DNA from 4 places in the Lysinibacillus sp. EB106-09-02-XG168 genome. Region 4 is predicted to be linked to each of the others. Evidence: a T-box and tRNA genes for the amino acid it is inferred to sense, from the RefSeq annotation. Region 4 holds a T-box; the other regions hold tRNA genes.

Region 1 (2,171 bases), 660 kb from region 4:
GAGATATTGTCGGACGGTAATAACTTGTTGTTAGTACCTTTGAAAATGCCAGTATCATTTATAAGCGCTGCATATTGTAGTAATTCTTTATCTTTTGTAGATGTAGGCAAATCTGTAAAACGTACCTTTTTATTATAATCTGCTGGCACTTGGAAATGTTCTGTTACAAGCCATTTACCTAAAAATTTCGTTACATTGCCATTCGTAAGAACCGCGTTTGGCTTAAACGTGCCGTCTTGATATCCACCTACAATTTTTGCATCTGCTAGTGCTAAAATGGCCTCTTTATGATCACTTTTTGCAATATCTGTAAAGTTTGCTGCACTTGCAGTAGGAACAACAGCTGCAGCAACCAATGCAACAGTTGCTGTACTCATAATCCATTTACTCTGCTTTTTTTTCACATCTATAACCTCCTACGAATTCTATTCATTCCCATTATAAAAGAAAGATACATATATTCCAAAGGATATACCAATATTATAGTGTTTTTCCATGGATTATTTGTCCAATGATTTGTAAGTACAGAGTAAATTTAAATTACAATAGTTTTTTCTATATAAAATTGCATAATTTTATTGCTAGTTTGGGAGATAATGAGGATAGGAAAAGCTTTCTTCGTAAGTGCTGCCCATAGAAAAACAATTATGATATCAGTTTTAGAGGAGAAATAAATCAAACCGTTACACTAATTTACTAACGCTTCAGTTAGATTTTAGAGCAACTGTTGCACAAAGTTTGACAAAATATCAAAAAAATGCAGTAGATGTAAGTTACATCTACTGCATTTCAGTATGACCCGTACGGGATTCGAACCCGTGTTACCGCCGTGAAAGGGCGGTGTCTTAACCACTTGACCAACGGGCCAATGGCGGAGAAGGAGGGATTTGAACCCTCGCGCCGGTTACCCGACCTACACCCTTAGCAGGGGCGCCTCTTCAGCCTCTTGAGTACTTCCCCACAAAAAAATGGCTCCGAAGGCAGGACTCGAACCTGCGACAACCTGATTAACAGTCAGGTGCTACTACCAACTGAGCTACTTCGGAATAATGGTGGGCCTAAATGGACTCGAACCATCGACCTCACGCTTATCAGGCGTGCGCTCTAACCAGCTGAGCTATAGGCCCTTAGATTGGAGCGGGTGATGAGAATCGAACTCACGACATCAGCTTGGAAGGCTGAGGTTTTACCATTAAACTACACCCGCATATGGTGGGTCAGGACGGAATCGAACCGCCGACACTTAGAGCTTCAATCTAATGCTCTACCAACTGAGCTACTGACCCATATTTTTAAAAAAATGGCGGTCCCGACCGGGATCGAACCGGCGATCTCCTGCGTGACAGGCAGGCATGTTAACCGCTACACCACGGGACCATTTGGTTGCGGGGGCCGGATTTGAACCAACGACCTTCGGGTTATGAGCCCGACGAGCTACCACTGCTCCACCCCGCGTTAATAAAATATTCTTTTCGAGTTTTTTAAGCGCCATTTATAAAATAAACTGGAGGAGGTAGAGGGATTCGAACCCCCGCGCGGTGTTACCCGCCTGTCGGTTTTCAAGACCGATCCCTTCAGCCAGACTTGGGTATACCTCCGTAACAATATATAAATGGTGGACCTTGCAGGACTCGAACCTGCGACCGGACGGTTATGAGCCGTCTGCTCTAACCAACTGAGCTAAAGGTCCTTAAGATGGCGGCAGAGGGGATCGAACCCCCGACCTTACGGGTATGAACCGTACGCTCTAGCCAGCTGAGCTACGCCGCCAGGATCTTTATACTGGTTATCTTTTATGGTGGAGCCTAGCGGGATCGAACCGCTGACCTCCTGCGTGCAAGGCAGGCGCTCTCCCAGCTGAGCTAAGGCCCCATAAAATGGTCGGAATGACAGGATTCGAACCTACGACCCCTTGGTCCCAAACCAAGTGCTCTACCAAGCTGAGCTACATTCCGATAAATATTAATTTGGCGCGCCCGACAGGAGTCGAACCCATAACCTTCTGATCCGTAGTCAGACGCTCTATCCAATTGAGCTACGGGCGCTAATTATAAAAAATGGTGCCGAGGGCCGGAATCGAACCGGCACGGTAGTCACCTACCGCAGGATTTTAAGTCCTGTGCGTCTGCCAGTTCCGCCACCCCGGCACATTTGGAGCGGAAGACGAGGTT
Region 2 (2,171 bases), 4.3 Mb from region 4:
TGAAATTATAGTACCTGTGAAGATGCAGGTTACCCGCGACAGGACGGAAAGACCCCGTGGAGCTTTACTGTAGCCTGATATTGAATTTTGGTACAACTTGTACAGGATAGGTAGGAGCCAGAGATCTCGGAGCGCCAGCTTCGAAGGAGGCGTCGGTGGGATACTACCCTGGTTGTATTGAAATTCTAACCCATGCCCCTTAGCGGGGCAGGAGACAGTGTCAGGCGGACAGTTTGACTGGGGCGGTCGCCTCCTAAAAGGTAACGGAGGCGCCCAAAGGTTCCCTCAGAATGGTTGGAAATCATTCGTAGAGTGTAAAGGCACAAGGGAGCTTGACTGCGAGACCTACAAGTCGAGCAGGGTCGAAAGACGGGCTTAGTGATCCGGTGGTTCCGCATGGAAGGGCCATCGCTCAACGGATAAAAGCTACCCCGGGGATAACAGGCTTATCTCCCCCAAGAGTCCACATCGACGGGGAGGTTTGGCACCTCGATGTCGGCTCATCGCATCCTGGGGCTGTAGTCGGTCCCAAGGGTTGGGCTGTTCGCCCATTAAAGCGGTACGCGAGCTGGGTTCAGAACGTCGTGAGACAGTTCGGTCCCTATCCGTCGTGGGCGTAGGAAATTTGAGAGGAGCTGTCCTTAGTACGAGAGGACCGGGATGGACACACCGCTGGTGTACCAGTTGTCTTGCCAAAGGCATCGCTGGGTAGCTATGTGTGGACGGGATAAGTGCTGAAAGCATCTAAGCATGAAGCCCCCCTCAAGATGAGATTTCCCATTACGCAAGTAAGTAAGATCCCTCAAAGACGATGAGGTAGATAGGTTCGAGGTGGAAGTGTGGTGACACATGGAGCTGACGAATACTAATCGATCGAGGACTTAACCAACATGTTTGAAACATTCAATGAACCGTTTATCCAGTTTTGAAAGAACAATTTCTTTCATATAGGGTTTCAAGATACGAGTAGTTCGAGGAAGCGATGGAGAGAGGGAAGGAGCGTACTTAAGTACGTGACTGACTGAACGACTGAAGCTGACGAAGAAATGCGACGTATATTGAAAGCCGAAAATAGTCTAGTGATGATGGCAAAGAGGTCACACCCGTTCCCATACCGAACACGGAAGTTAAGCTCTTTAGCGCCGATGGTAGTTGGGGGCTTCCCCCTGTGAGAGTAGGACGTCGCTAGGCATTATACCCAGGAGGATTAGCTCAGCTGGGAGAGCACCTGCCTTACAAGCAGGGGGTCGGCGGTTCGAGCCCGTCATCCTCCACCATTTTTTTATCAAGCACTCTATTATCGCGGGGTGGAGCAGTGGTAGCTCGTCGGGCTCATAACCCGAAGGTCGTTGGTTCAAATCCGGCCCCCGCAACCAAAATGGTCCCGTGGTGTAGCGGTTAACATGCCTGCCTGTCACGCAGGAGATCGCCGGTTCGATCCCGGTCGGGACCGCCATTTTTTTTTGCCGGTGTAGCTCAGTTGGTAGAGCAACTGACTTGTAATCAGTAGGTCGTGGGTTCGACTCCTATCGCCGGCATCATCCCTTGGAGGGGTAGCGAAGAGGCTAAACGCGGCGGACTGTAAATCCGCTCCTTAGGGTTCGGCGGTTCGAATCCGTCCCCCTCCACCATTTTTAGGGGCATAGTTCAACGGTAGAATAGAGGTCTCCAAAACCTTTGGTGTGGGTTCGATTCCTACTGCCCCTGCCAGGTTTCTAGGTACTCGTTATCAAACACTACTGTGATTATATATAGTGGCGATTGTGGCGAAGTGGTTAACGCACCGGATTGTGGTTCCGGCATTCGTGGGTTCGATTCCCATCAGTCGCCCCATTTTAATAATTGGGGTATAGCCAAGCGGTAAGGCAACGGATTTTGATTCCGTCATGCCTAGGTTCGAATCCTAGTACCCCAGCCATTCATTTTTTAATAGGAGCCATTAGCTCAGTTGGTAGAGCATCTGACTTTTAATCAGAGGGTCGAAGGTTCGAGTCCTTCATGGCTCATCAGTTTTTATAAATGCGCCCGTAGCTCAATTGGATAGAGCGTCTGACTACGGATCAGAAGGTTATGGGTTCGACTCCTGTCGGGCGCGCCAAATAAAGCCTAATAGTATCGGAATGTAGCTCAGCTTGGTAGAGCACTTGGTTTGGGACCAAGGGGTCGTAGGT
Region 3 (2,171 bases), 340 kb from region 4:
CCAAGAGTCCACATCGACGGGGAGGTTTGGCACCTCGATGTCGGCTCATCGCATCCTGGGGCTGTAGTCGGTCCCAAGGGTTGGGCTGTTCGCCCATTAAAGCGGTACGCGAGCTGGGTTCAGAACGTCGTGAGACAGTTCGGTCCCTATCCGTCGTGGGCGTAGGAAATTTGAGAGGAGCTGTCCTTAGTACGAGAGGACCGGGATGGACACACCGCTGGTGTACCAGTTGTCTTGCCAAAGGCATCGCTGGGTAGCTATGTGTGGACGGGATAAGTGCTGAAAGCATCTAAGCATGAAGCCCCCCTCAAGATGAGATTTCCCATTACGCAAGTAAGTAAGATCCCTCAAAGACGATGAGGTAGATAGGTTCGAGGTGGAAGTGTGGTGACACATGGAGCTGACGAATACTAATCGATCGAGGACTTAACCAAAATGTTTGAAACATTCAATGCACCGTTTATCCAGTTTTGAAAGAATAAAAACTATTAAAAATATACTTGTAACTTCAACAAAGATATGTTATAATAAGTATTGTCTTTCAAAATAGTCTAGTGATGATGGCAAAGAGGTCACACCCGTTCCCATACCGAACACGGAAGTTAAGCTCTTTAGCGCCGATGGTAGTTGGGGGCTTCCCCCTGTGAGAGTAGGACGTCGCTAGGCTATATGATAAAATTATTCCGAAGTAGCTCAGTTGGTAGTAGCACCTGACTGTTAATCAGGTTGTCGCAGGTTCGAGTCCTGCCTTCGGAGCCATTCTTGGAGAGTTGTCCGAGTGGCCGAAGGAGCACGATTGGAAATCGTGTAGGCGGTTAACACTGTCTCAAGGGTTCAAATCCCTTACTCTCCGCCAGCACTTTAAGGATTTTCCATTCCAAACGATGGCCCCTTGGTCAAGTGGTTAAGACACCGCCCTTTCACGGCGGTAACACGGGTTCGAATCCCGTAGGGGTCACCATTTAATACCCAGATGGAGGATTAGCTCAGCTGGGAGAGCATCTGCCTTACAAGCAGAGGGTCGGCGGTTCGAGCCCGTCATCCTCCACCATTATTTAAATAAATCACCTTATTATCGCGGGGTGGAGCAGTGGTAGCTCGTCGGGCTCATAACCCGAAGGTCGTTGGTTCAAATCCGGCCCCCGCAACCAAAATGGTCCCGTGGTGTAGCGGTTAACATGCCTGCCTGTCACGCAGGAGATCGCCGGTTCGATCCCGGTCGGGACCGCCATTTTTTAAAAATATGGGTCAGTAGCTCAGTTGGTAGAGCATTAGATTGAAGCTCTAAGTGTCGGCGGTTCGATTCCGTCCTGACCCACCATATTTTTTTGCCGGTGTAGCTCAGTTGGTAGAGCAACTGACTTGTAATCAGTAGGTCGTGGGTTCGACTCCTATCGCCGGCACCATGTATTCCCGGAGGGGTAGCGAAGTGGCTAAACGCGGCGGACTGTAAATCCGCTCCTTAGGGTTCGGCGGTTCGAATCCGTCCCCCTCCACCAGTTTTTTATAGGGGCATAGTTTAACGGTAGAATAGAGGTCTCCAAAACCTTTGATGTGGGTTCGATTCCTACTGCCCCTGCCAATTAATTAATTTCATGGCGGTTGTGGCGAAGTGGTTAACGCACCTGATTGTGGTTCAGGCATTCGTGGGTTCGATTCCCATCAGTCGCCCCATTTAATTTAAAATAATAAAATATAATAATATGGCGGTTGTGGCGAAGTGGTTAACGCACCTGATTGTGGTTCAGGCATTCGTGGGTTCGATTCCCATCAGTCGCCCCATTTATATATTTAACTTTTGGGATATAGCCAAGCGGTAAGGCAACGGATTTTGATTCCGTCACGCCCTGGTTCGAATCCAGGTATCCCAGCCATTTATTGCGGAAGTAGTTCAGTGGTAGAACACCACCTTGCCAAGGTGGGGGTCGCGAGTTCGAACCTCGTCTTCCGCTCCAATTATTAAGGCGGCATAGCCAAGTGGTAAGGCACAGGTCTGCAACACCTTTATCACCGGTTCAAATCCGGTTGCCGCCTCCATAATTTATTACTCAATCGGTTTATCCGATTTTTTTTATCTCCATTGTGCCGGTGTGGCGGAATTGGCAGACGCGCACGACTCAAAATCGTGTTCCTTTGGAGTGTCGGTTCGACCCCGACCACCGGTATCTTTA
Region 4 (2,171 bases):
GAATATATTCAAAAACAGCCTCTAACGCTTGCTTAAAATGACCCGCTTCTATATGATTCCCAACATCCTTAAACAGCTGAGTTGTTTGTATTCGAATAGTGTCATCTACCTCTGCATGAGGCACTTGACAATCAAACGATTTCTCTAAAAATTTCAATGTACGATTAACAAAATTACCGTAAGCGCCAAGTAATTCGCCATTATGACTATAAATAAATTCTCGCCAAGAGAAATCCGTATCGCGATTTTCTGGCGCATTCATTGTTAAAAAATAACGAATGGAATCTGCATCATATCGACTTAAAATATAAGGCACCCATACCGCCCAGTTTTGGCTCGTCGATAATTTTCGTTTTTCTAATGTTAAATATTCATTTGATACAATATGTGTAGGTATTGCCTTCGCTCCTATCCCCATAAGTATGGCTGGCCATATAACTGTATGGAACGGGATATTATCTTTACCATGCACATAATATGAAATCGTTTCTTCATTCCACAAATCTTCAATCGCAATTTGGTGCTGCTTTGCCCATTCCAAACTCGCTGTTAAGTAGCCCGCTACTGCTTCAATCCACACATATATTTTTTTGCCTTCAAAGCCTAGTACTGGCACATCTATTCCATTTGGTAAATCCCTTGTTACAGCACGGTCTGGGACCCCTTCTGCCAAGTAACGCTCTGTTAGACTTAAGGCATTGTCTCGCCAGCGTTTTTCTGCCTTTGCCTCCGCTAAATAAGTCTCTAGCCTCCCCTGAAACTGACTAAAGGCAAAATAAAAATGCTCTGTCTCCTTGATAATTGGTGCATTCCTACAAATCTTGCAGCGTTTATCGATTAAATCGAGCGGGTCTAAAATGGTTGAGCAATTATCACATTGGTCACCACGTGCCTTCGCACCACAGCTTGGACAAGTCCCCTCGACAAATCGGTCAGGCAAAAACTGCTTGTCTGTTTCACAATAAGCCTGTTCAATTTTCTTTTTGTATAAAAAATTGTTCGCTAATAGCTGTAAAAAAATTGTTTGAACAGATTCATGGTGGTGCTGCGCATCTGTCCGCGTATACAAATCATAGGTAAATCCTAATTCATTGAAGCATTTTGAAAACTCTTCATGATAATGATTAGCAATTGCTTCCGTTGTCGTATTTTCCTGTGCAGCCCGAATAGAAATCGGAGTGCCATTACAGTCACTTCCTGAAACATATAATACCTTCTCGCCCTTTTGTCGATAATATCTAGCCAAAATATCACCCGGTAATAATGCGGCAACATGCCCTAAATGCAAAGAACCATTTGCATATGGCCACGCGCCTCCAATAACAATTGTCATCCTAAGTTGCTCCCCTCGAAAAAATGTAAAAAGTGTAGATCAATTACGCCTCGGCTTAATTGCCACTGACGCTTCGCTTTCGCGCAGATAAACAATCCGTGACATCCGCCGGAGGCTTTATCTTCATTCAGGCAAGTCCTGAATGAAGATAAAAAAAACGCCCTAATCAAAATTGATTAGGACGAGTTTACCCGTGTTACCACCTATATTTACAAATAGCTCTCACTATTTGCCTCCATCAGTGCGTCTCATTTAAAATTTCAATGAGAGATACTGCCGCTGTTATAACGAGTGCCCATCTCGTCGTAATCTACTCGCAAACCCGCTTTCGGTACGAAGCTCAAAGGTCATTTTCAAAATGGGACATTTACCTCATTTCCACCAACAGAGGCTCTCTATATAATGCTTATCCAATTTACTTTTCCTTATCAATGCTTTCATTATAGATTTCCACTATCTTACTCTTTTTAATTATGAATTGCAATGTATGTCGATAAATCGTTCCTATTTCTCTATAAACTGAAAATAGTCGAAAAAAATTTTATCCTAACTTTAAATCAAGTAACTCTTTTAAATCATCAATAACTGTGTCCGCTTTCTGTAATTCTGTTTCCTGTGCAAAGTCGAAGCGAACACCAACAGAGAATAACTGATTGTCATGAGCTGCTTGAATATCAGAAGAACGATCACCAACAACTGCCCCGCGTTCAATGGTATTTTCCTCAATTACCTTTTTCACTAAATCCGATTTATGACCACTCGAAATGGACTGAATACTATATGTACTTTTAATAAAACGTTGTAATTGATAAGTTTCTACTATCGCCTGTAAATACTC

The links. A T-box is a leader RNA that pairs with one kind of tRNA and senses whether it is charged. The one in region 4 lies ahead of metG (methionine--tRNA ligase), so its partner is inferred to be a tRNA-Met.
Region 1: it has a tRNA-Met gene. The T-box ahead of metG (methionine--tRNA ligase) is inferred to sense a tRNA for this amino acid. The anticodon was not compared.
Region 2: it has a tRNA-Met gene. The T-box ahead of metG (methionine--tRNA ligase) is inferred to sense a tRNA for this amino acid. The anticodon was not compared.
Region 3: it has a tRNA-Met gene. The T-box ahead of metG (methionine--tRNA ligase) is inferred to sense a tRNA for this amino acid. The anticodon was not compared.

What each region holds. Positions count from the first base shown of each region.
Region 1 covers NZ_JBYTDN010000003.1:3,825,294-3,827,464, forward strand. Annotated here, with positions in the region: gene AC3WSO_RS19315 (S-layer homology domain-containing protein) at 1-404, opposite strand, end outside; tRNA gene AC3WSO_RS19320 (tRNA-Glu) at 796-867, opposite strand; tRNA gene AC3WSO_RS19325 (tRNA-Ser) at 870-960, opposite strand; tRNA gene AC3WSO_RS19330 (tRNA-Asn) at 970-1,046, opposite strand; tRNA gene AC3WSO_RS19335 (tRNA-Ile) at 1,051-1,127, opposite strand; tRNA gene AC3WSO_RS19340 (tRNA-Gly) at 1,134-1,207, opposite strand; tRNA gene AC3WSO_RS19345 (tRNA-Phe) at 1,211-1,286, opposite strand; tRNA gene AC3WSO_RS19350 (tRNA-Asp) at 1,302-1,377, opposite strand; tRNA gene AC3WSO_RS19355 (tRNA-Met) at 1,381-1,455, opposite strand; tRNA gene AC3WSO_RS19360 (tRNA-Ser) at 1,506-1,598, opposite strand; tRNA gene AC3WSO_RS19365 (tRNA-Ile) at 1,614-1,690, opposite strand; tRNA gene AC3WSO_RS19370 (tRNA-Met) at 1,697-1,770, opposite strand; tRNA gene AC3WSO_RS19375 (tRNA-Ala) at 1,797-1,872, opposite strand; tRNA gene AC3WSO_RS19380 (tRNA-Pro) at 1,879-1,955, opposite strand; tRNA gene AC3WSO_RS19385 (tRNA-Arg) at 1,969-2,045, opposite strand; tRNA gene AC3WSO_RS19390 (tRNA-Leu) at 2,059-2,147, opposite strand; tRNA gene AC3WSO_RS19395 (tRNA-Gly) at 2,153-2,171, opposite strand, start outside.
Region 2 covers NZ_JBYTDN010000003.1:225,667-227,837, forward strand. Annotated here, with positions in the region: rRNA gene AC3WSO_RS02190 (23S ribosomal RNA) at 1-889, shown strand, start outside; rRNA gene rrf (5S ribosomal RNA) at 1,076-1,191, shown strand; tRNA gene AC3WSO_RS02200 (tRNA-Val) at 1,202-1,277, shown strand; tRNA gene AC3WSO_RS02205 (tRNA-Met) at 1,302-1,376, shown strand; tRNA gene AC3WSO_RS02210 (tRNA-Asp) at 1,381-1,456, shown strand; tRNA gene AC3WSO_RS02215 (tRNA-Thr) at 1,466-1,538, shown strand; tRNA gene AC3WSO_RS02220 (tRNA-Tyr) at 1,548-1,631, shown strand; tRNA gene AC3WSO_RS02225 (tRNA-Trp) at 1,637-1,710, shown strand; tRNA gene AC3WSO_RS02230 (tRNA-His) at 1,758-1,833, shown strand; tRNA gene AC3WSO_RS02235 (tRNA-Gln) at 1,844-1,918, shown strand; tRNA gene AC3WSO_RS02240 (tRNA-Lys) at 1,934-2,006, shown strand; tRNA gene AC3WSO_RS02245 (tRNA-Arg) at 2,022-2,098, shown strand; tRNA gene AC3WSO_RS02250 (tRNA-Pro) at 2,117-2,171, shown strand, end outside.
Region 3 covers NZ_JBYTDN010000003.1:4,140,954-4,143,124, reverse strand. Annotated here, with positions in the region: rRNA gene AC3WSO_RS21070 (23S ribosomal RNA) at 1-434, shown strand, start outside; rRNA gene rrf (5S ribosomal RNA) at 551-666, shown strand; tRNA gene AC3WSO_RS21060 (tRNA-Asn) at 683-759, shown strand; tRNA gene AC3WSO_RS21055 (tRNA-Ser) at 765-856, shown strand; tRNA gene AC3WSO_RS21050 (tRNA-Glu) at 887-961, shown strand; tRNA gene AC3WSO_RS21045 (tRNA-Val) at 976-1,051, shown strand; tRNA gene AC3WSO_RS21040 (tRNA-Met) at 1,077-1,151, shown strand; tRNA gene AC3WSO_RS21035 (tRNA-Asp) at 1,156-1,231, shown strand; tRNA gene AC3WSO_RS21030 (tRNA-Phe) at 1,246-1,321, shown strand; tRNA gene AC3WSO_RS21025 (tRNA-Thr) at 1,331-1,406, shown strand; tRNA gene AC3WSO_RS21020 (tRNA-Tyr) at 1,416-1,499, shown strand; tRNA gene AC3WSO_RS21015 (tRNA-Trp) at 1,509-1,582, shown strand; tRNA gene AC3WSO_RS21010 (tRNA-His) at 1,599-1,674, shown strand; tRNA gene AC3WSO_RS21005 (tRNA-His) at 1,707-1,782, shown strand; tRNA gene AC3WSO_RS21000 (tRNA-Gln) at 1,800-1,874, shown strand; tRNA gene AC3WSO_RS20995 (tRNA-Gly) at 1,881-1,955, shown strand; tRNA gene AC3WSO_RS20990 (tRNA-Cys) at 1,964-2,037, shown strand; tRNA gene AC3WSO_RS20985 (tRNA-Leu) at 2,085-2,165, shown strand.
Region 4 covers NZ_JBYTDN010000003.1:4,482,086-4,484,256, forward strand. Annotated here, with positions in the region: gene metG (methionine--tRNA ligase) at 1-1,333, opposite strand, end outside; T-box leader at 1,508-1,774, opposite strand; gene AC3WSO_RS22645 (HAD hydrolase-like protein) at 1,875-2,171, opposite strand, start outside.